3 regions of the Thermaerobacillus caldiproteolyticus genome follow, and region 3 is predicted to be linked to each of the others. Evidence: riboswitches for the same ligand, from Rfam matches in the RefSeq annotation. Region 3 holds a riboswitch; each other region holds the start of a gene.
What was found. Region 3 has a riboswitch for lysine ahead of ISX45_RS02075 (amino acid permease). Riboswitches for the same ligand answer to the same signal wherever they lie in the genome.
Positions count from the first base shown of each region.

Region 1: linked by a shared signal. The riboswitch ahead of ISX45_RS07565 (amino acid permease) and the one ahead of ISX45_RS02075 (amino acid permease) in region 3 are both predicted to bind lysine.
Region 2: linked by a shared signal. The riboswitch ahead of ISX45_RS11625 (aspartate kinase) and the one ahead of ISX45_RS02075 (amino acid permease) in region 3 are both predicted to bind lysine.

Region 1 covers NZ_CP064060.1:1,537,508-1,544,988, reverse strand. The annotation lists gene ISX45_RS07565 (amino acid permease) at 1-1,097, opposite strand, end outside; lysine riboswitch at 1,199-1,384, opposite strand; gene ISX45_RS07560 (YitT family protein) at 1,530-2,114, shown strand; gene ISX45_RS07555 (S8 family peptidase) at 2,308-3,663, opposite strand; gene ISX45_RS07550 (peptide MFS transporter) at 4,307-5,689, opposite strand; gene ISX45_RS19905 (MBL fold metallo-hydrolase) at 5,944-6,294, shown strand; gene ISX45_RS19900 (MBL fold metallo-hydrolase) at 6,258-6,737, shown strand; gene ISX45_RS19560 (thermonuclease family protein) at 6,872-7,345, shown strand; gene ISX45_RS19555 (sunset domain-containing protein) at 7,342-7,481, shown strand, end outside.
Region 2 covers NZ_CP064060.1:2,317,021-2,324,501, reverse strand. The annotation lists gene ISX45_RS11635 (nucleoporin-interacting protein) at 1-234, shown strand, start outside; gene uvrC (excinuclease ABC subunit UvrC) at 253-2,025, shown strand; lysine riboswitch at 2,095-2,273, shown strand; gene ISX45_RS11625 (aspartate kinase) at 2,374-3,597, shown strand; gene ISX45_RS11620 (YslB family protein) at 3,640-4,095, opposite strand; gene ISX45_RS11615 (succinate dehydrogenase cytochrome b558 subunit) at 4,384-4,992, shown strand; gene sdhA (succinate dehydrogenase flavoprotein subunit) at 5,028-6,785, shown strand; gene sdhB (succinate dehydrogenase iron-sulfur subunit) at 6,788-7,481, shown strand, end outside.
Region 3 covers NZ_CP064060.1:384,543-392,023, forward strand. The annotation lists gene ISX45_RS02065 (MarR family winged helix-turn-helix transcriptional regulator) at 533-973, shown strand; gene ISX45_RS02070 (phosphate propanoyltransferase) at 1,204-1,770, shown strand; gene ISX45_RS02075 (amino acid permease) at 1,806-3,230, opposite strand; lysine riboswitch at 3,329-3,498, opposite strand; gene ISX45_RS02080 (M3 family oligoendopeptidase) at 3,658-5,352, shown strand; gene ISX45_RS02085 (NUDIX domain-containing protein) at 5,442-5,912, shown strand; partial or broken gene ISX45_RS02090 (N-acetyltransferase family protein) at 5,924-6,441, shown strand; gene ISX45_RS02095 (ABC transporter ATP-binding protein) at 6,570-7,298, shown strand; gene ISX45_RS02100 (ABC transporter permease) at 7,295-7,481, shown strand, end outside.

The DNA of each region.
Region 1 (7,481 bases), 1.2 Mb from region 3:
GCCAAAAAGGCGAGCGTTCCTAAAGATGAAGTGACGATAAGCGCATTCACAGGTACGCCGCGTTTGTTTAACTTTGCTAAAAATTTCGGTGCCTTACCTTCGCGAGCTAAGTCCCACAGCATGCGAGTAGATGCATACATCCCTGAGTTACCAGCCGATAGAACCGCTGTTAAAATGACTGCATTCATGACGGAAGCAGCAAACGCAATTCCTGCCTTATCAAATACAAGCGTAAATGGGCTCACGGTTACATCGCTATTGGCAAGTTTTTCATTCGTGTAAGGAATCAATAAACCAATCGCTAAAATAGCTAAGACATAGAATAAAAGGATGCGCCAAAATACTTGGCGAATGGCACGCGGAATGTTGCGCTTAGGATCTTCGCTTTCGCCGGCAGCTACCCCTAACAATTCTGTTCCTTGAAAGGAGAATCCTGCTGCCATGAAAATTCCAAGCATCGCCATAAACCCGCCATGAAATGGAGCGTCTCCAATCGTAAAGTTTTTGAAGCCGACTGCTTCACCGCCCATAATCCCAACAATCATCAAAAAGCTCACAATTAAAAAAATGATAACAGTTGCGACTTTAATAAGAGAAAACCAATATTCAGCTTCACCGAATCCTTTTACGGATAAATAGTTTAATAGAAACATGACGGCTAAACAAAGCGCGCTCCATAAAAGCGAAGGGCTGTTAGGGAACCAAAACTTCATAATCATCGTGACGGCAGATAATTCGGCGGCAATGGTGATTGCCCAGTTGTACCAATAGTTCCATCCTAGCGCAAATCCTAAAGCTGGGTCCACAAACTTTGTGGCATAGGTGCTAAATGAGCCGGCGACCGGCATATATGTAGCCATTTCTGCAAGGCTTGTCATTAAAAAGTACACCATAATTCCAATGGCCGCATACGCAACGAGTGCTCCGCCAGGCCCTGCTGTGTGAACGGCGCTACCGCTTGCTAGGAATAAACCTGTGCCAATCGTTCCTCCTAAGGAAATCATTGTTAAATGCCGAGCCTTTAATTTTCGGTGTAACTCATTCGAGGACAGAGAATCGGAAGCAGACATTGCTTCTTTTTTCGTGACTGTCTCCATTGGTTCAATCACTCCTTTTCATTAGAATAATTGAGGAATAAAAAAGCCGTCGAAGGAGATTCGACGGCAGTGTACTCAATACCCGCACGCATCAAACCTTCCATGAAGATAGCGCTCCACGTCTGCTCCATGCAAACGTGACAGTGCTGTTCCTATTCGGCAACAGCCCCAGCTTAAGCATCCAGAGAAATGCCCAAGCTTCGGCAGCTTTTCCTTTCCAGTGAAGTCTTTGACGTCTCTGCGTCTCGTTCACCGTACTCATAAAAGCTGCGACCTCTACCTCATTGGTCTAATGAGCGTCCTATTCAGTTGTACCAATCATATTGTAAATGATTTTTGTAGTCGCGGCAATATAAAAATATTAAGAGACAAGTCTTTAAAAACAGTGCCATATATATTGAAATAGAGCGAAAAAAATGAGGTGTGGCACAAATGTTCAAAAAGATGGTTGCAATCGGTGTCGGCAGCGTTTTACTAGCCATTGGCATTAACGTTTTTTTGGTTCCCCATCACTTGTTAGACGGGGGAATCATTGGAATCGGCTTAATCGCGAAATACATTTGGCAAGTTAAAGTAGGGTTGACGACCATGTTGGTAAGCGTACCGCTTTATATTATTGCATGGTTTTACTATCGACCGTTTTTTTACAATAGTTTGCATGGACTGTTATTTTCCTCACTAATGATCGATGTATGTTCGGTGTTGCGTGGGACGGTATCGGTTGATCCGATGATCAGCTCGATTATTGGCGGAATTTTTGTCGGGACAGGCATCGGTATGATGTTACGGGAAGAGACAAGCACGGGCGGAACAGATTTATTAGCCCAATTTATCGCTAGAATCACAAATTGGAATGTAGGGATTATCATTTTTATAATGGATGCGTTGATTATTACAGTAGGGAGTTTTCTAATCGGTTCGACGTCATTTCTTCACTCGTTCATCGTTGTGACAGTCGTTGGTATTGTGACTACAATATTGACCGAAACAAAAAGATGGAGTCGCCCCATCATTTGACGTCTCCATCCTTTAATATAAGCGTTGAATCGCTGCTAGTTTTCTTGTGCCAAACTAGCGCTTGGGAAGTGACAAGCACTTCTGCCGGCGAAGAGCATTTAGCTTTGAGAGAGCTGGGATGGCGATATTTCGTCATTTATTCACAGGACGTGGTCAAGTATATAGAAGAAATTGGACGCTTCCGCTTTTCTTGTCATCGCAAGTCATTGGCAAGTTCAAGGGCGCGATATACGTTAATTAATCCGTGACCAAAATATGCATCTTTTCCGATTGGGCCTAAATCAACGGTTGTTCTTGTGATGATTTGCATAACTTGTTTGTTCGTTAGTTTCGGATTCAAAGAGCGAATAAGTCCTGCCAGAGCGGACACATGCGGAGCGGCCATTGATGTGCCAGAAAGAGCTGCATAGCGATGCCCGAGAAATGTGCTTGGAATATTCGTTCCCGGAGCCACAACATCTAAATAAGTTCCATAATTGGAATATTCAGCAGATGAGCCATCAGGATTGATTGCACCGACGCTTAATACTTCAGGATAAGCGGCGGGAAAGCTAGGCTGTGATGAGCGATCATTTCCGGAAGCAGCCACTAAGACGACATCGTGGTCATAGGCGTAGCGTACAGCTTCTTGTAATAATGTCGATGTCTGATAGTTGCCAAGGCTTAAATTAATCACTTTAGCTCCATGATCTACCGCCCAGCGAATTCCTTTTGCGACGTCAAAGGATGTGCCGTATCCTTCATTATTTAATGCTTTAATCGGCATAATGGGGTTAAACCACGTAATACCGGCGATACCTTCGTGATTGTTCGGTTCTGAAGCAATAATGCCCGCCACATGTGTACCATGTCCGTTATCGTCTTGAGGGATGTCATTATCTGCTAGCACGTTATATCCTTTTTGAAGGCGATGAACTAAATCGGGATGGTCAAGATCGACACCGCTGTCAATGACGGCAATCGTAACGCTTTTCTTCCCGTGGGAAAGCTGCCATCCTTCCTCCGTTTGAATGGCTGGCAAATTCCATTGATAGCGCGAATACAGTAAGTCGTTTGGCTGTTCATTTTGCAAAAAAATATAATTCGGTTCGGCATAGGCAGCATTCGGATGTTGGCGAAAGTAGTTGATTAATTCGTTATACGTTTTGCTGTTGGAGCGAAAGATGAAAAAATGGTCAAAACGGTTGACTGCTGTTCCGTCAATCTCTTGTTCGATGCGCGCTATATCCCGCTCCGTCGGCATCCGGTGAAATCGAACGGTAATTTCGTGATTGTAATAATGGCTTTGGTCGCGGCCATTATGATTGATTTTCACAATCCTTGGATGGCGATTTAATTTGGTTTTGATCGTCTCGTTCATCGCTAAGCTATTAAGGGTAATGATGGTCGGATGGGAACGAGGCGCTGGCTCATAAGGGGCTGGGGCGGTTTTTAACTGTTGAGCTTGTTGTTCGTTTACTGCGGGACGATACAAAGCAATGATTCCTGCAACGGTAACGAAGACAATGGCAAGTCCAGTGACAATGATCAAAAATGATGTTTTTTTCATACGTTTCACCTCATTCATTAGAATGAATCAATCGCAAAAAAATATGAAAAATGGGATTCCGGCTGTCGCGGCCGAATCCCATAGTTGAAACATTGCGGAGAGGGAAGGTGAGAATTATCGTTCGTTGTTTGTAAAGGGGGTTAAGACGCCTGCGTGTCTACGTGTATCTTCTTTTGCGCGTTCGTGGGATAATCGTAGACTTTATTCATATATTGGCTAGTTTGCCCTTGAAATTGAATCACAGCGTTTAAATGCTGTTTTAATGTATTGCATATTTCCGGAGCGATGCTTCGTCACATCGTATAGACTTTTACATCGTTTTTCTTGGTGATGACAAAATCCGTAGCAATCGGTTAAGAACGCTGGTTGTTTTGCTCATAAGCTAAAAGATTTTGTAAGCCATGGTGTGTAGTTGTGTTTTTTGAAGTCGTGATTGGAGTTCTAAAGCAGATACCGCTCGTTGCATTGCGACACTTTTGATTTTTAAACGCCAAAAGTTCATGAAGTTCTAATGTTTCATATGCTCTCAATTGCTTTCATTGTCTCTCATCACCTTACGAGAAATAGTGTGTACTGGAAGGGAATTTGTACGCATGGAAAATATATAGAAAGAAGGCTAACTCCGATTAAGGAGTTAGCCTTCTTATTCCATCATACGTACAAGTTTTTTCGTCAACAGCAATAAAATAAGTCCTAATCCAATCGTTAGGCCGCCAATTAAGCTGAAGATTTCTAAATAACCTAATGATTCGGTCAACGCGGCTAATTGACCACCTAAAACTTGAGCAACTCCTGTTCCTGCTAACCAAACGCCCATTAATAGTGATGCTAAACGAATTGGAGCAAGTCGGCTTACCATAGACAATCCTACTGGTGATAAGCAAAGCTCACCAAGCGTATGAAGGAAATAGGTCAAAATGATAAACATAACATTTGCTTTTTCGACAATGTGATGTTCATTGCTGCCAGTTTGTAGTACAGCAGGAATTAAAACAGCAAATCCAAGACCAAGTAAAATCATACCAATCGCCATTTTGGCTGGAATTGGTAAGTCACCACGTTTTGTATTCGAAAGTTTCACCCATAAGGCCGAAAGAATCGGTGCTAACACAACGATAAAGAATGGGTTCAATGATTGGAACCAAGACGTTGGGATTGCCCAACCACCGATGGATTTATCAACAAATTTATTTGTATATAATGTTAATGAGCTTCCGGCTTGTTCAAATCCAGCCCAGAAGAAAATGATAAAACATGCTAGAATTAAAATTACTGCGGTACGTTGCTTTTCTTTTTTCGTTAATGGAGTTTTTGGAACAGTTGCTCCAGTTTCCGTTTTCCCAACTGGTTTTTTTCCAATTTCCCCTAAATAACGATTTCCAAAGACATTAAAAATGATTTGACCGATAATCATACCGATCGATGCAGCAAGGAAACCGTATTTAAATCCGTATTGGACAACACCATTGACAGTTGTTTTAAAGTAATCTTCTGCTAAGAAGCCGCAAACAAGTGGTGCGAAGAAAGCACCGATATTAATACCCATGTAGAAAATAGTAAATGCTGCATCCCGACGCTTATCGTTTGGCCCGTAAAGTTCTCCAACAAGCGTTGAAATATTTGGTTTAAAGAAACCGTTACCAATAATTAGTAAAGCAAGTCCGAGATATAGACCTGTATGGTTGTTGATGGCAAAAAGTAAAAAGTTCCCAAGCGCCATCGTAATACCACCAATTGTAATCGCTAGCCTTCTACCTAAAAAGCGGTCAGATAGATAGCCACCGATAATTGGGGTAAAGTAGACAGCTCCTCCGAAGAAGCCGTAAATGCTCATCGCGACGCTTTCTTTAAATCCTAAGCCACCGCTAACGAGCTCTGTTGTTAAATAAAGAACAAGAATGGCTCTCATTCCATAATAACTGAAACGTTCCCAAAGCTCTGTAAAGAATAATAAATAAAGCCCGGGAGGATGCTTCTTTTTTGAATGATGATCGTTCATCACTTGAGTTTCTGCTAGTGCCCCCATGATGTTTCCTCCTCGTAAAAATGATGACATGTCCTATTTTAATTTACAAAATATTTATAAGTCAATAAAATTATATAGAAATAAAAAATTCTAAAAGTTTTGATGTTTATTTTTGGTTAAGACAGAAAATATAAATTTTTTAAAATATATATATAAATTATTTTAGTAAATAATTGTGTAAGTGCATAGTCGGGCATGGATGCTTACAAATTATTAAAGATGGAGGATTACTAATCCATGAGGAGGAAAGAGCGATGGGACCATATAAAAAGCCGTTTGTCGCTTCACATATTGCGAAATTGCGTACGTATATCGTCAATGTCTATTTCATTCAAATACCGGATCAGCGGGCATGGGTGCTTGTAGATGCGGGAACTGCGTTTTCTGCCTCTTTGATTCGGCGTATGGTAGAACGATTATTCGGTAAGCACTGCCGCCCCAAAGCGATCATTTTAACGCATGGACATTTTGACCATGTCGGAGCGTTAGCAGATTTGCTGAGCGATTGGGATGTTCCTGTATATGCTCATCGGTTCGAGATGCCGTATTTAACAGGAAAGCAAATTATTTGCCACCTGATCCGACCGTTGGTGGTGGACTTATAGCATGGCTTTCCCCGCTTTACCCACATGAAGGAATCAACCTAGGAGAAAAGGTGAAGCCGCTATCGGAAGACGGAGCTATTCCGTTTTTACCAGGATGGCGAGCGATTCATACGCCGGGGCATACACGGGGACACATTTCTTTATTCCGTGAAGAAGACCGTGTCTTACTTACAGGTGATGCGTTCATTACGGTGAAACAGGAGTCATTGTGGGCGGTGTTAATGCAACAGAAGGGAATTCACGGTCCGCCGATGTATTTTACGCCAGATTGGGAGCAAGCAAGACAGTCGGTCATCCAATTGTATCACTTGCAACCAACTATTGCGCTTCCCGGTCATGGTATGCCGATGTATGGAGAACAGTTACAAAACAGTCTAGAACAACTCGTAAGACAATTTGACGAGCTTGCTATTCCTGATCATGGCCGCTATGTTCGTGAGTAGATAAAGAAAAAGAGTGCCATCCCTCTTGTACAGACAGGAGCCGTCTTGTTACAAGAGGGATTGTTTATGAGTAGGAAAAGTAATAGGGAGTTGACAACGTCGTTATAATGAAGGAGAAGAAAGGAGGATAAACTTTGAATTTAATAAGAAAGAAATCATTACGAACATACATAGCGATTTTGCTTTGTTTTGCGTTTCTTGTTGGTTGCCAATCCTCTTCCCATCGAATTCCTGCTGAAGTAGTAAAAGTCGTTGATGGAGATACGCTAAGGGTCAAAGTGGGAAAAAAGGAAGAGACGGTACGAATGTTGCTCATTGATACACCGGAATCCGTACATCCAACGAAACCGGTACAGCCATTTGGTCTGGAAGCGAGTCGCTACGTCAAATCGTTATTACCGAAAGGAACGAATATCGAGCTTGAACTTGATGTAAGAGAGCGTGATAAATATGGTCGTCTTCTTGCTTACGTATGGTTCGGAAATACAATGGTGAATGAATTGTTACTAAAAAAAGGATATGCACGCGTCGCTTATGTATTTGAGCCGAATACGAAGTATGTCGATGAGTTTCGCAAGATTCAAGATGAGGCAAGAAAAAACGGTTGAAGATTTGGTCGATCGAAAATTATGCAACAGACCATGGATTTAATGATCAAGTTAGTGCAGAACATCAAACGTGCCAAAAACCAATGATTAAAGGGAACATTGCGAAAAACGGTAGGAAAATTTATCATGTGCCCGG
Region 2 (7,481 bases), 1.8 Mb from region 3:
CAATATCTTCACGTTGATTTTCCCCATAAGCAAGTGTTACATTTTTCATTTTTTTTACAGGACAAGGAGAACTATCAACATGTTAAAATTTATATGACAGATCATGTCATAAAAGGATTTCGAGCGCAAGGAATTTCTCTTGCCGGACATTTGCGCAAAGTGAAAACGTATCATTCAAGTACACTGGCGGATCCGGTATATGGGAACATCACCTTATATGAATGGATAGATTAAAATAATGGAGTGATTATGATGCATGATCACTTAAAAGAAAAATTAGCCGTACTTCCGGAACAACCGGGCTGTTATTTAATGAAAGATAAAAATGGTACGGTCATTTATGTAGGAAAAGCAAAAGTACTAAAAAATCGGGTGCGTTCGTACTTTACGGGGACTCATGATGGAAAAACGCTGCGGCTCGTCAATGAAATTGCCGATTTTGAATATATTGTCACATCCTCCAATGTCGAAGCGCTTATTTTAGAAATGAACTTGATTAAGAAATATGACCCTAAATATAATGTCATGCTAAAGGATGACAAAAGTTATCCGTTTATAAAAATTACGGCAGAGGAGCATCCTCGCCTCATCATTACAAGAAAAGTAAAAAAAGATCACGGAAGATATTTCGGCCCATACCCGAACGTGCAAGCGGCGAATGAAACAAAAAAACTGCTTGACCGTATTTATCCGCTTCGGAAATGTTCGACGCTGCCAAACCGAGTTTGTCTGTATTATCATATGGGACAATGTTTAGCGCCGTGCGTGCATCCTGTTTCCGAACAACAAAATAAAGAGATCGTCGAACAAATCGTGCGATTTTTAAACGGCGGATATAAAGAAGTGAAAAAAGAGCTAGCGGAAAAAATGATGAAAGCGGCCGAAGCGCTTGAATTTGAACGGGCTAAAGAATATCGTGACCAAATCGCTCATATTGAAGCAACAATGGAAAAACAAACGATGACGTTGAACGATTTCGTCGACCGCGATGTATTCGGTTATGCCTATGACAAAGGGTGGATGTGCGTTCAGGTGTTTTTCATTCGTCAAGGAAAGCTAATTGAACGCGACGTTTCGATGTTTCCAATGTATCAAGACCCGGATGAAGAACTGTTAACATTTTTAGGGCAATTTTATACAAAAGCGAATCACTTCAAACCGAAAGAAGTCATCATACCTATGGATATTGACGGTGAATTAGCGGAGAAGCTGCTAGAGGTAACGGTTGTTCAGCCAAAAAAGGGAAAGAAAAAAGAACTTATTGATTTAGCATGCAAAAACGCGGCAATCGCGTTAAAAGAAAAATTTTATTTAATTGAGCGTGATGAGGAACGGACGATTAAAGCGGTTGAAAACTTAGGAAAAACGCTTGGAATTCCGACGCCGCACCGCATTGAAGCATTTGATAACTCAAATATTCACGGAGCGGATCCTGTTTCCGCGATGATCGTCTTTATTGACGGCAAGCCGGAGAAAAAAGAATATCGCAAATATAAAATTAAGACGGTCGAAGGCCCTGATGATTACGAGTCGATGCGCGAGGTCGTAAGGAGACGCTATACGCGTGTGCTAAAAGAGCAATTGCCGCTTCCCGACCTTATTATTATCGATGGGGGAAAGGGGCATTTAGCCGCTGTGCGTGACGTGCTTGAAAACGAATTAGGGCTCGATATTCCGCTTGCCGGTCTTGTGAAAGACGAAAAACATCGCACATCTGAATTGATTATGGGCGATCCACCGCAAATCGTTTCATTAGAGCGAAACAGCCAAGAATTTTATTTATTGCAGCGCATTCAAGATGAGGTCCATCGTTTTGCGATTGCGTTCCATCGCCAAATGCGGGGAAAATCGCTGTTTCAATCGGTGCTGGATGATATTCCGGGCGTCGGTGAAAAACGCAAGAAAGCGTTATTGAAACATTTTGGCTCCATCAAAAACATGAAAGAAGCAACGGTGGAAGAATTACAGAAAGCGAACATTCCACTGGCGGTAGCCAAAAAAATTTATGAGAAATTGCGAGAATAATATTGTCAACGAAATAAAAGTTTGATATGATTTCCCTAAATTGCATATTCATACACTTCCGAGCGCTGAAGTGAAGATAGAGGTGCGAACTTCAAGAGTAGGCATTCTGAGGAAAATGAGTTCCGAAGACGAATGTTGAAAGGGGAGCGTCGCCGAAGCGAAAAAAGTCTCATTGCTTTTTTCGCTGGTCCTGCGTTTAAGAAATGTAGGACTGTCAAGATGATTCATCTTGGAGAGCTATCTCACTGTGTAAAGCGAACGTATTTTTTCGTTATGCACAGCAATGAGACCTCTCATTGCTGTTTTTTATTTCTATACCGAATTATTTCAGGATAAAGGATGAGGAGAATGGCTATCATTGTTCAAAAGTTTGGTGGAACATCAGTCGGTTCAATTGAACGTATTCAAAACGTAGCGAATCGAGTAGTAGAAGAAGCAAAAAATGGGAATCAAGTTGTTGTTGTTGTGTCTGCAATGGGAAAAACGACGGATGAGCTTGCTCAGTTGGCAAAACAAATTTCCAAGCAGCCAAGCAAACGAGAAATGGATATGCTTCTTTCGACAGGAGAACAGGTGAGCATCGCACTTTTAGCGATGGCATTGCATGAAAAAGGATATAAAGCCATTTCCTTGACTGGATGGCAAGCAGGGATAACTACGGAAGCGATTCATGGCAATGCGCGCATTATCAATATTGATACAGCGCGTATTCGTCGCCATCTTGAGGAAGAGGCGATTGTCATTGTTGCAGGTTTTCAAGGGGTAACAGAAAATGGAGAAATTACGACGCTCGGACGCGGTGGTTCCGATACAACGGCGGTCGCGTTGGCAGCGGCGTTACAAGCGGAAAAATGCGACATTTATACCGATGTGACCGGCGTATTTACGACCGACCCGCGCTATGTGAAAACAGCAAGAAAACTCCAAGCGATTTCATACGACGAAATGCTTGAGTTAGCGAATTTGGGAGCCGGGGTATTGCATCCACGCGCCGTTGAATTTGCGAAAAACTATCAAGTGCCGCTAGAAGTGCGTTCGAGTATGGAAAATGAGAGAGGCACGATTGTAAAGGAGGAAGTTTCAATGGAACAACATTTAATCGTGAGAGGTATCGCATTTGAAGATCAAGTTACAAGAGTTACTGTTCAAGGGCTCGCAAGCGGATTACATACACTACCAACGATTTTTACCGCATTAGCGAACCGTGGAATTAATGTCGATATCATTATTCAAAGCGTGACAAGTGCTGAGACAACGTCTGTTTCGTTTTCAATTCGAACAGAAGATTTAAAGGAAACATTACAAGTATTACAATCGCTGGAAGGAGCGAAAGTCGAGTATGAAAGCAACTTAGCGAAAGTCTCTATCGTTGGGTCCGGCATGATTTCCAATCCGGGAGTGGCTGCGCAAATGTTTCAAATATTAGCAGAGCGCGGAATTGAGATTAAAATGGTAAGCACATCGGAAATTAAAATTTCAACGGTGGTTGAGGAAGCAAACATGGTTTCAGCAGTGGAAGCGTTACACGAAGCGTTTCAACTCGATGAAGAAAAGGTACCAATCCGTTCATAAATAAAGAGAAATGAAATAAGAAGCTTGCATGTTGCAGGCTTCTTATTTCATCACTTCGTCTTTACGGTCCCATTTCACCGTAAACACAACTTTTTTTGTTCGCTTTTTTGGTTGTTCGTATGCTTCAGCAACACAGTGTTTTTGCTGTTCGATTTGCTGAGCAAGAAAACCGGCTTCTAATTGAAACGTGCATTCTTCGTTGAGCGCCAATCGTGTCGTCACAAGCTCTCCGGTTAACTCAATTTCAAGTTCATCGTTGCGTTCATTTATAACGGTTAGCGTTCCCCATCCAGCTTTGTCAAAAAACGACATCACGTCATCGAATGTTTCTAGTGGATAGCGGCGTGCCAAGTTTTTTCCAGCCCAATATAAAATATTAGGAGTCTCTTTTCCTAACAAATCAGGAAGAAGAACTTCGCGAATCAGTTCATAACCGAACCCAGAAATATGAAGATGTTGCAACGATTCATATTGCTTTTCTAACGGTAATTGTTTCACATACTTCCCCTCTTTCTAACCAACATTATAGCTAAATGGGGAAAAACGTGCATCATATTTCTTACTTTGGGAATAGTAATTTTATAAAAAAATATTGTTGTAATTTTCGAATGATTGAACATTTTATGAACTCGTTTTCTTGACGCTTCTACATTGTGGGAGTACAATGAATGTGACGCATGATTAATGGAAATGGAAGCATTTACAGTTCTATTAATCATGAAGTTCTAGATTTCGTGGATGGGGAATGCACTATTTTCATTGTCACTATCTAAAGGGGGTTTATATATGGCAGGAAATCGCGAGTTTTTTTACCGTCGACTCCATTCACTGTTAGGGGTCATTCCAGTTGGAATTTTTTTAGTACAACATTTAGTAGTGAACCATTTTGCGACAAAAGGACCGGATGCCTTTAATCGCGCGGCGGGTTTTATGGAGAATTTGCCGTTTCGTTATTTTTTAGAAATATTTGTTATTTTTCTTCCGTTATTGTTCCATGCGATTTATGGTCTTTATATTGCTTTTACGGCAAAAAACAATGTCAGTCGCTATGGTTATTTCCGCAACTGGATGTTTATGCTGCAACGACTAACAGGGATTATTACTCTTATTTTTGTCACGTGGCACGTATGGGAGACGCGTGTACAAGCTGCGTTTGGAGCAGAAGTCAATTATGAAATGATGGCGAATATTGTTGATAATCCATTCATGCTTGCTTTTTATATCGTAGGGATTATTTCGACAGTATTCCACTTCGCAAACGGTTTATGGTCTTTCTGTGTAAGCTGGGGATTGACAGTGAGTCCTCGCTCACAACAAGTATTTACATATGTGACAATGGTGATTTTTGTTGCGCTTTCCATCGTTGGCATTCGTGCCATTTTAGCATTCGCTTAATCCACAACTAGCAATCTTTTAGGGAGTGAGTCACGATGAAAAAAGGAAAAATCATAGTAGTTGGTGGCGGTTTAGCCGGACTAATGGCAACCATTAAAATCGCGGAAGCGGGTGTGCCAGTTGAGCTGTTTTCGCTTGTGCCAGTAAAGCGATCTCACTCTGTTTGCGCTCAAGGTGGGATTAACGGTGCAGTTAATACAAAAGGCGAAGGGGACTCTCCATGGGAGCACTTCGATGACACTGTATACGGCGGTGACTTTTTAGCGAATCAGCCACCGGTGAAGGCAATGTGTGAAGCGGCTCCAAGCATTATTTACATGTTGGATCGCATGGGAGTCATGTTTAACCGTACGCCTGAAGGATTATTGGATTTCCGACGCTTCGGTGGAACGCAGCATCACCGTACTGCATATGCGGGAGCAACGACAGGGCAACAGCTGCTTTATGCGCTCGATGAGCAAGTGCGCCGCCACGAAGTAGCCGGACTTGTCACTAAATACGAGGGATGGGAATTTTTATCTGCTGTATTAGATGATGAACAAATTTGTCGCGGAATCGTCGCACAAAACTTAACGACAATGGAAATTAAAGCGTTTCCTGCAGATGCGGTCATTATGGCCACAGGCGGACCTGGAATCATTTTCGGAAAATCGACAAACTCAATTATTAATACAGGCTCAGCAGCTTCGATTGTTTATCAACAAGGCGCTTACTATGCGAATGGTGAATTTATCCAAATCCACCCAACTGCCATTCCGGGGGATGATAAATTACGCCTCATGAGCGAATCGGCTCGCGGTGAAGGTGGACGAGTATGGACATATAAAGATGGTAAACCGTGGTATTTCTTGGAAGAGAAATACCCAGCTTATGGAAATTTAGTGCCTCGCGATATTGCTACAAGGGAAATCTTCCATGTGTGCGTAGATTTAAAGCTTGGCATTAATGGAGAAAACATGGTGTATTTGGATCTTTCCCATAAAGATCCAAAAGAATTGGACGTGAAGCTTGGTGGAATTATCGAGATTTATGAGAAATTCATGGGCGAAGACCCACGAAAAGTCCCGATGAAAATTTTCCCTGCTGTTCACTACTCAATGGGAGGCTTATGGGTCGACTACGATCAAATGACCAATATTAAAGGCTTGTTTGCTGCCGGAGAATGTGATTACTCGATGCACGGAGCGAACCGTTTAGGTGCAAACTCATTGTTGTCTGCGATTTACGGCGGTATGGTCGCGGGTCCAAAAGCGGTAGAATACATTCGTGGATTAGAAAAGTCGTCCGATGCGATGCCATCTTCATTATACGACCGCTATTTGAAACAAGAGGAAGAAAAATGGGACAATATTATGTCAATGGATGGAACAGAAAATGCCTACGTTCTTCATAAAGAACTTGGCGAGTGGATGACTGATAACGTCACCATTGTTCGCTATAATGACAAGCTTTTGAAAACAGACGAAAAAATTCAAGAGTTGCTGGAGCGTTATAAAAATATTAACATTAACGACACTGCAAAATGGAGCAACCAAGGGGCATCTTTCACTCGTCAGTTATACAACATGCTGCAATTGGCACGTGTCATTACGTTAGGGGCTTACAACCGCAATGAGAGCCGTGGTGCTCACTATAAACCAGAATTTCCAGAGCGCAATGACGAAGAGTGGCTCAAAACAACGATGGCTCGTTTTACACCAGATGGGCCGGCATTCCATTACGAGGATGTAGATACGTCGTTAATTAAGCCACGCAAACGCGACTATACGAAAAAGAAAGAGGAAGTGAAATAATCATGAGCGAGAAAAAAACGATTCGCCTCATTATCACTCGACAAGATCGTCCTGATTCTGCGCCATACGAAGAGGAATTCGAAATTCCGTATCGTCCGAACATGAACATCATTTCTGCGCTTATGGAAATTCGTCGCAATCCGGTAAATGCTAAAGGAGAAAAAACGACCCCGGTTACTTGGGACATGAACTGCCTAGAAGAAGTCTGCGGAGCTTGTTCGATGGTCATTAACGGGAAACCACGCCAATCCTGTACAGCCCTTATCGATAAATTAGAACAGCCGATTCGTCTAGAGCCAATGCGGACATTTCCGGTAATTCGCGACCTTCAAGTGGACCGCAGCCGTATGTTTGATTCATTGAAGAAAGTGAAAGCATGGATTCCGATTGACGGAACGTACGATTTAGGTCCTGGTCCACGCATGCCGGAACGGAAACGACAATGGGCGTATGAACTCTCTAAATGTATGACATGCGGAGTTTGTTTGGAAGCATGCCCGAATGTCAACAGCAAATCGAACTTTATCGGTCCAGCACCGCTTTCTCAGGTACGGTTGTTCAATGCTCATCCAACAGGAGCGATGCATAAGGCGGAACGGTTACAAGCCATTATGGGAGATGGTGGTCTTGCGAACTGCGGTAATTCGCAAAACTGCGTCCAATCTTGTCCAAAAGGCATTCCATTAACGACATCAA
Region 3 (7,481 bases):
TATTGTGCAATATAATGGACGCAATAATGAGTGACGCTTTTTCATTAAACTGAATGATTTTTCGTATGTTCTAAATTCATATGGACAATCGTTGTTTCGGGCGAAGTTCATGTTAGCCCCCCTAAATATAACCCCATTGCTAAAGCAGGGTATCCTTCTGTTCCTAGCGCCTCAGGAATGAGAGAGACCATCATAATTCCCGCTGAAAGACTAATAAACTATCGCGCCAACGCTGGGGAATGGATTAGGCTAAAAATAACATCGGGACGGCTCCCAATCCTGTCGATAAAGCAGAAAGAATGTTGCTGGTTAGTACTTATTCCATCTAATCCCCCTTTATGCGCTTTTGACATTATATGTCTCAAAAAGTATGATAAACTCCCAAATCATCGAACCTGCCTATTTATAGTATATAATAATAGATAAAATAAAAAAATTGCGAATGATTTGAACGTTGAAGGAATTCATTGACAAAAATCGTATTTTTCGCTACAATGGCTTCGAATTCGAAGATTAAAGGGTTTGATTATAGATGGAGAGAAAAGAAGAGATTGCGCAATCGTTAAAGCTGTTTATTGTCTTATCAAGGGCGTATCGAGCCGTTAGTGATCAAGTTCATAAGTCCATTCAAGAGTTCGGTGTCAATCCAACCGAATTTGCGGTTCTGGAGTTGCTTTACCATAAAGGCGATCAGCCGTTACAGCAAATTGGTGAGAAAATTTTGCTCGCCAGCGGCAGTATTACGTATGTCGTCGATAAATTAGAGCAAAAAGGATTTATTGTCCGAAAAGCGTGTGAAAAAGACCGCCGTGTCACCTACGCTTCTATTACCGAAAAAGGAAAGACATTTATTGAGAATGTATTTCCGCAACATGAACAAACGATTCATGAAACACTTGCCGGATTGACATCGGAAGAAAAAGAACAGGCAATTTCGCTATTAAAAAAATTGGGATATGGCGTAAAACGTTAAGAAAAGTGGAAGCGCCGTAATCTGCTCTCGAAGCCAAATGTTCTTGGCTTACAGAAGAGCTTGTCATCTCCCAAGACCGTTGGTTTATGACAAGAGAGCTAAGCGCTGGTGCTGGGCAACGCTTCAACGTTGATACTTTCTTAACTTATAAAAAATAAGTGGCTGTTGTGATACAGCCACTTATTTTTTTCAAAAACGGATAAGCTATAAGGGAAAAGGAGGGGATAGTCATGATGATTCCTGTAGGAGTGTCGAATCGCCACATCCATTTGTCCAAAGAACATTTGGCGCAGTTGTTCGGTGAAGGAGCAGAGTTGACGGTGTTAAAGCCATTGTCACAGCCAGGGCAATTCGCCGCCAAAGAAACGGTTACAGTGGAAGGACCAAAAGGAAAAATTGAAAATGTCCGCGTATTAGGGCCGGCACGTTCGATGACTCAGCTTGAGATTTCCAAAACCGACAGTTTCAAGCTAGGGGTACAAGCGCCGATTCGTTTATCCGGAGATATCGAAGGAACACCGGGCATTACAATTCATGGTCCGAACGGAACGATTACCGTCGACAAAGGGGTGATTATTGCGAAACGTCATATTCATATGACGCCAAGCGATGCAGAAACGTTCGGGGTGAAAGATAAGCAGGTTGTGAAGGTCAAAACACAAGGAGAACGCGCCCTAATTTTTGATGAAGTTATTGTCCGAGTGAGCGAACAGTTTGCATTAGATATGCATATTGACACCGATGAAGCGAATGCGGCCGGATTAAAAACCGGGGATTATGTGGAACTGATCGTATAGAAAAGAGGGGCCTGTGAACTGAAGCCCCTCTTTCTTTACGCAGACATTTTTTGTTGTGTTTTCGTTGACTGTGCCGCTTTTTTCACTTGCGGATAGAAGATAATGCCGCTTGCCAGCAAGGCAACGCCAAGCATGAATGTTTTTAAATCCGCTGTTCCTGCAATGATCACCCATACGGAATAAACGGTAGCCAGCGCAGCGATGATGCCATCAACAATGCGAGTGCGGCGAGCTCGTTCATACGTTTCTCCTGTTAATGTGAGTTTTAATTGAAAGACAGAGGCGATAAAATAAGGAACGAGATACGCTAATGTCGCAATGTAAATGACAAAATCAAACGCCGCTGACATCGAATGGGAAATCGTCGAGAAAATAAAAATTTGCGCCAATCCATTTGAAAGAATTAATGAAAAACTTGGCATTCCTTTTTTATTTTCTTTTAAAAATGCTGGAATAAACAAGCCTTGTTTTGCGGCTTGGTACGGTACTTCTGCACTTAATAGCACCCAACCAAGCGTAGAACCTAACAAACTAATCAATCCAAGTCCGGCAAGAATGTATCCGCCGCTCGGTCCTAAAATCGTTCCAATGGCATCGACAAGCGGTTTTTCCGATTGAATCAACTCTTTTTGCGGCAATAAGCCCATGACCAGCACGCTAATTCCGATATAAATTGCAAGGGCGATGAAAAGACCAAGAATCGTTGCCCGCTTAACGTCGGATTGTTTTTGTGCTCGTGACGCAAAAACAATCGCTGATTCGACGCCAATAAACGCCCATAATGTAGCAACAGCGGCATTATTGACTTGACTTAAAAGGCCAATAGAATGTCCGGCTTCATCATAACGGGGAGCGACAAATGAACCGATGTTGCTTTTTTCAAACGCGAATAAGCTAATGACAATAAATAAGAAGAACCCAAGCACTTTTGCCGCGGTAGCGATAAAGTTTAATTTTCCTGCGCCTTCAATTCCGCGTAAAATAATAACGTGCATGCCCCACAATAAAGTCGTGCAAACGATAAATGTTAACAAGTTTCCGAGTTTTACATCAAGAGAACCGATGGTAAACAATGATTGCTTGCTTGTTAAAATCGGGAAAAAGGTCGATAAATAACTAGCGAATGTCGTAATAATTGCGACGTTGCCGGCGAAGTTACCAATCCAATATCCCCATGAAGACATGAATCCTGATAAAATGGAAGCATTTGAGCCCTTTGGAAACAACTCTTTTGCATAAATTTGCGGCCCGCCGTTTAATTCGGGTTTGCGAATTGCTAAGTTGCCAAAGACGAGAGCAGTCATTAATACACCGCCGCCAGTTAATAGCCACGCGCAAATGACTCCGAGAGGGCTCGCTGCTTCCGCTAATGAGCGCGGGAGCATAAAAATTCCCGAGCCGACCATATTTCCAACGACGAGCGCTGTTAATACCCAAAGCCCTAATTTATGTTGCTGCAATGTTGTAAACTCCCTTCTGTTGCTGCACAGATCTTTTAAACCAAAAAAAATACACCCTTAAGTTTTCAACGGGTGCACGAAACATCCGCATCCAACTTAATGTGGATAGCTCTCCATCGTTTGCTAGAAACGATGACAGTCCTGCTTCTGTTCGAATGCAGGTCCAGCTTGCAGCGCCAGAGCTCACAATGAATCCTTTCGTTTAAATTCATTGACTCTCTGCGTCTTGTTCAAGCTATTTTTATTCATTGCAACTTCTATCTCATCTAAGTTGACAAAAAGAAAAAATATTCATTTGACGACATTATTATACATTCTGCGACAAATTTCGTCAATCATCTTCTTCATTGGAAAAACAGGAATTTTGCTCTCCAAGATTGAATAAAAATTAGGATTAGGAAATTTTTAAGAAAAGGAAGGGATTCATTTGAAGTTTTCGGAGTTTCAGTATAAACGACCGGACATGGGAGAAATAAAAGCAGCGTTTCAAGAGGCGTTACAAACGTTTCAAGAAGCAACAACGATAGAAGGACAGCATGAAGCGATGAAGCAGATCAATGCGATTCGCAACGAGTTCAGCACGATGGCGAACATTTGTTATATTCGTCATACAATTGATACAAATGACGAGTTTTATAAACAAGAACAAGACTTTTTCGATGAAGTTGAACCGTTGATGAAAGGACTTGTGAACGATTATTATAAAGCGCTTGTCGCTTCTCCGTTTCGGGCGCAGTTGGAGGAAAAATGGGGGAAGCAGCTGTTTGCTTTGGCGGAGACGGAACTAAAAACGTTTTCTCCAGACATTTTAGAAGATTTGCAGCTCGAAAATAAATTAACGAGCGAATATACAAAGCTTGTTGCTTCGGCGAAAATTTTCTTTGAAGGGGAAGAACGGACGTTAGCGCAGCTTCAGCCGTTTGTTGAATCGCCAAACCGTGATATGCGCAGACGGGCAAGCGAAGCGAGATTTGCTTTTTTCAAAGAACATGAGGAAAAATTTGACGAGATTTATGACCAGCTTGTCAAAGTGCGTACAAAAATCGCGAAAAAGCTCGGATTCAAAAACTTTGTCGAACTCGGTTATGCCCGCTTAGGGCGGACGGATTACAACGCGGAGATGGTCGCAAAATTCCGAGAGCAGGTAAAAGAGTTTATCGTTCCAATTACGGTGAAGCTCTACGAACGTCAACGTGAACGTATCGGAGTCGATCGGTTGAAGCATTATGATGAAGCGTTTGCGTTTCCAACAGGAAATCCGACTCCAAAAGGGGATGCCAACTGGATTATTGAAAACGGGAAAAAAATGTATCAAGAGCTGTCGCCGGAAACGGATGAATTTTTCCGATTTATGGTGGACAATGAGCTGATGGATCTTGTCGCGAAAAAAGGAAAAGCAAGCGGCGGATATTGTACATATATCGAAAATTACAAAGCGCCGTTTATTTTCTCGAACTTTACGGGCACATCCGGGGACATCGATGTGCTAACCCATGAAGCAGGCCATGCGTTCCAAGTATACGAAAGCCGTCATTATGAAATTCCGGAATATAACTGGCCGACGTTAGAGGCTTGTGAAATTCATTCGATGAGTATGGAATTTTTTACATGGCCATGGATGGAATTATTTTTTAAAGAAGATACAGAAAAATATAAGTTTGACCATCTAAGCTCCGCATTGCTGTTTTTACCGTATGGCGTTGCTGTTGATGAATTTCAACATTTTGTCTATGAGAATCCGAATGCGACGCCGGCGGAACGTAAGCAAGCGTGGCGCGAAATCGAGAAGAAATATATGCCGATAAGGGACTATGATGGAAACGAGTATTTAGAACGCGGCGGCTTTTGGCAGCGGCAAGGACACATTTACACAACGGCGTTTTATTATATTGATTATACGTTAGCACAAATTTGTGCCTTCCAATTTTGGAAACGTTCGCGTGAAAATTATGAAGAAGCGTGGAACGATTACGTAAAATTATGCCGAGAAGGTGGAAGCAAGCCGTTTACTGAACTTGTCAGCATCGCTAACCTCATTTCCCCGTTTGAGGATGGCTGCGTTCAATCGGTAGTCGGTGAGATCGAACGGTGGCTTAATAGCGTTGATGACAAACAGCTTTAACAACAGAAAAGGAAGAAATCAACGAAGGATTTCTTCCTTTTTTTGTTGAATGAAATAATTTTAGTTTTTAAAGAAGGGAGAACAGCGATATGTATCATATTCGTGTCCGCGCTTGTGCTTTAATTATTGAAAATGACGCTGTACTTCTTGTTGAGTTTCAAGACGAAAACGGATTACATTACAATCTTCCAGCAGGTGGCGTAGAACGGGGGGAGTCATTGATTGAGGCGGTAAAACGGGAGGCATTAGAGGAGGCAGGCGTAGAAGTAGAGGTCGGTTCGATTGCATTTGTACATGAGATAGCTCCTCACCTGCAAAAGAATATTTCTGTGACATCGCCACATCAAGTAAGCATCGTATTTGAATGTAAACGGATTAACGATTCCATCCAACCTTGTCCGACTTCACCGGACGAAAATCAAACAGGGGTAAAATGGATTCCCCTTTCTCATCTCTCCCGGATTACTTTGTATCCGAATATTTCGCAACATATTATTGAGTACGCGAACCATCGCCGCTCATTCAACTTAATCGAGGAACATACATTATCGTACGAATGAGGTGGGAAATGATGAACATTCGAAAAGCAACGATCAATGATGCGAACGGAATTGCGACCGTGCATGTGGAAAGCTGGAAAACAACGTATCAGGGAATTGTTCCATCATCTTATTTAGCACAATTGCGCGTTAGTGAAAGAGAACAGAATTGGCGAAGAGGATTACAGCAACAGAAGCACCATATTTTTGTTGCTGAAGAAGACGGAAAGGTATGCGGGTTTATTTCCGGGGGCAGCAATCGGGCTACAAAAGGAAAGGAAGCTGATTACGAAGGCGAAATTTATGCAATTTATTTGCTGAAAGAGGCGCAAGGAAAAGGTATGGAACGAAACTGCTCGAAGCTTTAGTGCGTGATTTTCGTAGTGACGGGATTTGTTCCATGGTCGTGTGGGTGCTTGCCGATAATCCATCGCGGCAGTTTTATGAGCGTTTAGGGGGAAAGAAAATCGCTGAAGAAGTCATAAATATCGGTGGCAAAGAGTTAAACGAATGGTGCTATGGATGGAGAAGTATTGAATGTTTAGCGTAGTAACGGATGGCTGCCTGAATTATGATGGCAGCCAAAAAAATTTAATAATGAGTGATTACTCACTTTACAAAATATTTTTTTTGTATAAAATAGAAGTGAGTAATCACTCACGAAAGGAAGGGTATGCTATGTCAGAAAAGCCGTGTATTTGTATGAAACATGTATCTAAAAGTTTTGGTAAAAAGAAAGTAATTGAAGATGTATCTCTTGAGGTATACAGCGGGGAAATTTTTGGGATGCTCGGACCTTCGGGAGCAGGAAAAACGACGATTGTCAAAATGATCGCTGGAATTGATGAAGTTACCAATGGAACGATTGATGTATTAGATACAAAAATGCCTAGCCTTCATGTCATGAAACGAATTGGTTTTATGGCACAGTCTGATGCCTTATACGGTGAGTTAACAGCGTTAGAAAATTTACAGTTTTTCGCTTCGATTTATGGATTAAAAGGGAAAAAGCAAAAGCAGCGTATTGATGAAGTCATGGAGCTTGTCAATTTAACAGACCATATTAAGAAGACTGTCAATCAGTATTCAGGCGGGATGAAGCGGCGCTTGTCACTTGCTGTTTCCTTGTTACATGAACCGGAAGTATTAATCTTAGACGAGCCGACGGTCGGAATTGACCCATTGCTTCGCCAAGCCATTTGGGATGAGCTTGAGCGAATTCGACAAAACGGGACAACGATTGTCGTGACGACTCACGTCATGGATGAAGCCGAGAAATGCCAGCGTTTGGCGATGATTCGTGACGGTCGTCTCATCGCTGTAGGCAGCCCAGAAGAGCTAAAGAAAAGAACAAATTCGCAAACAATCGAACAGGCATTTTTGCATTTTGGAGGTGCACGACAATGAGAGTTCGCGCGATCGTCATTCGAATCATTCGCCAGTTTTTCCGTGACAAACGAACGCTTGGATTAATGATTGTGGCGCCGATGTTTGTGTTGTTTTTAATGAATCTTGTGTTTAATGGAGAGGAATATAAACCAACAATTGCTGTTGATAAAAATGTTCCAGAAGTTGTTGTTGAAAAATTAG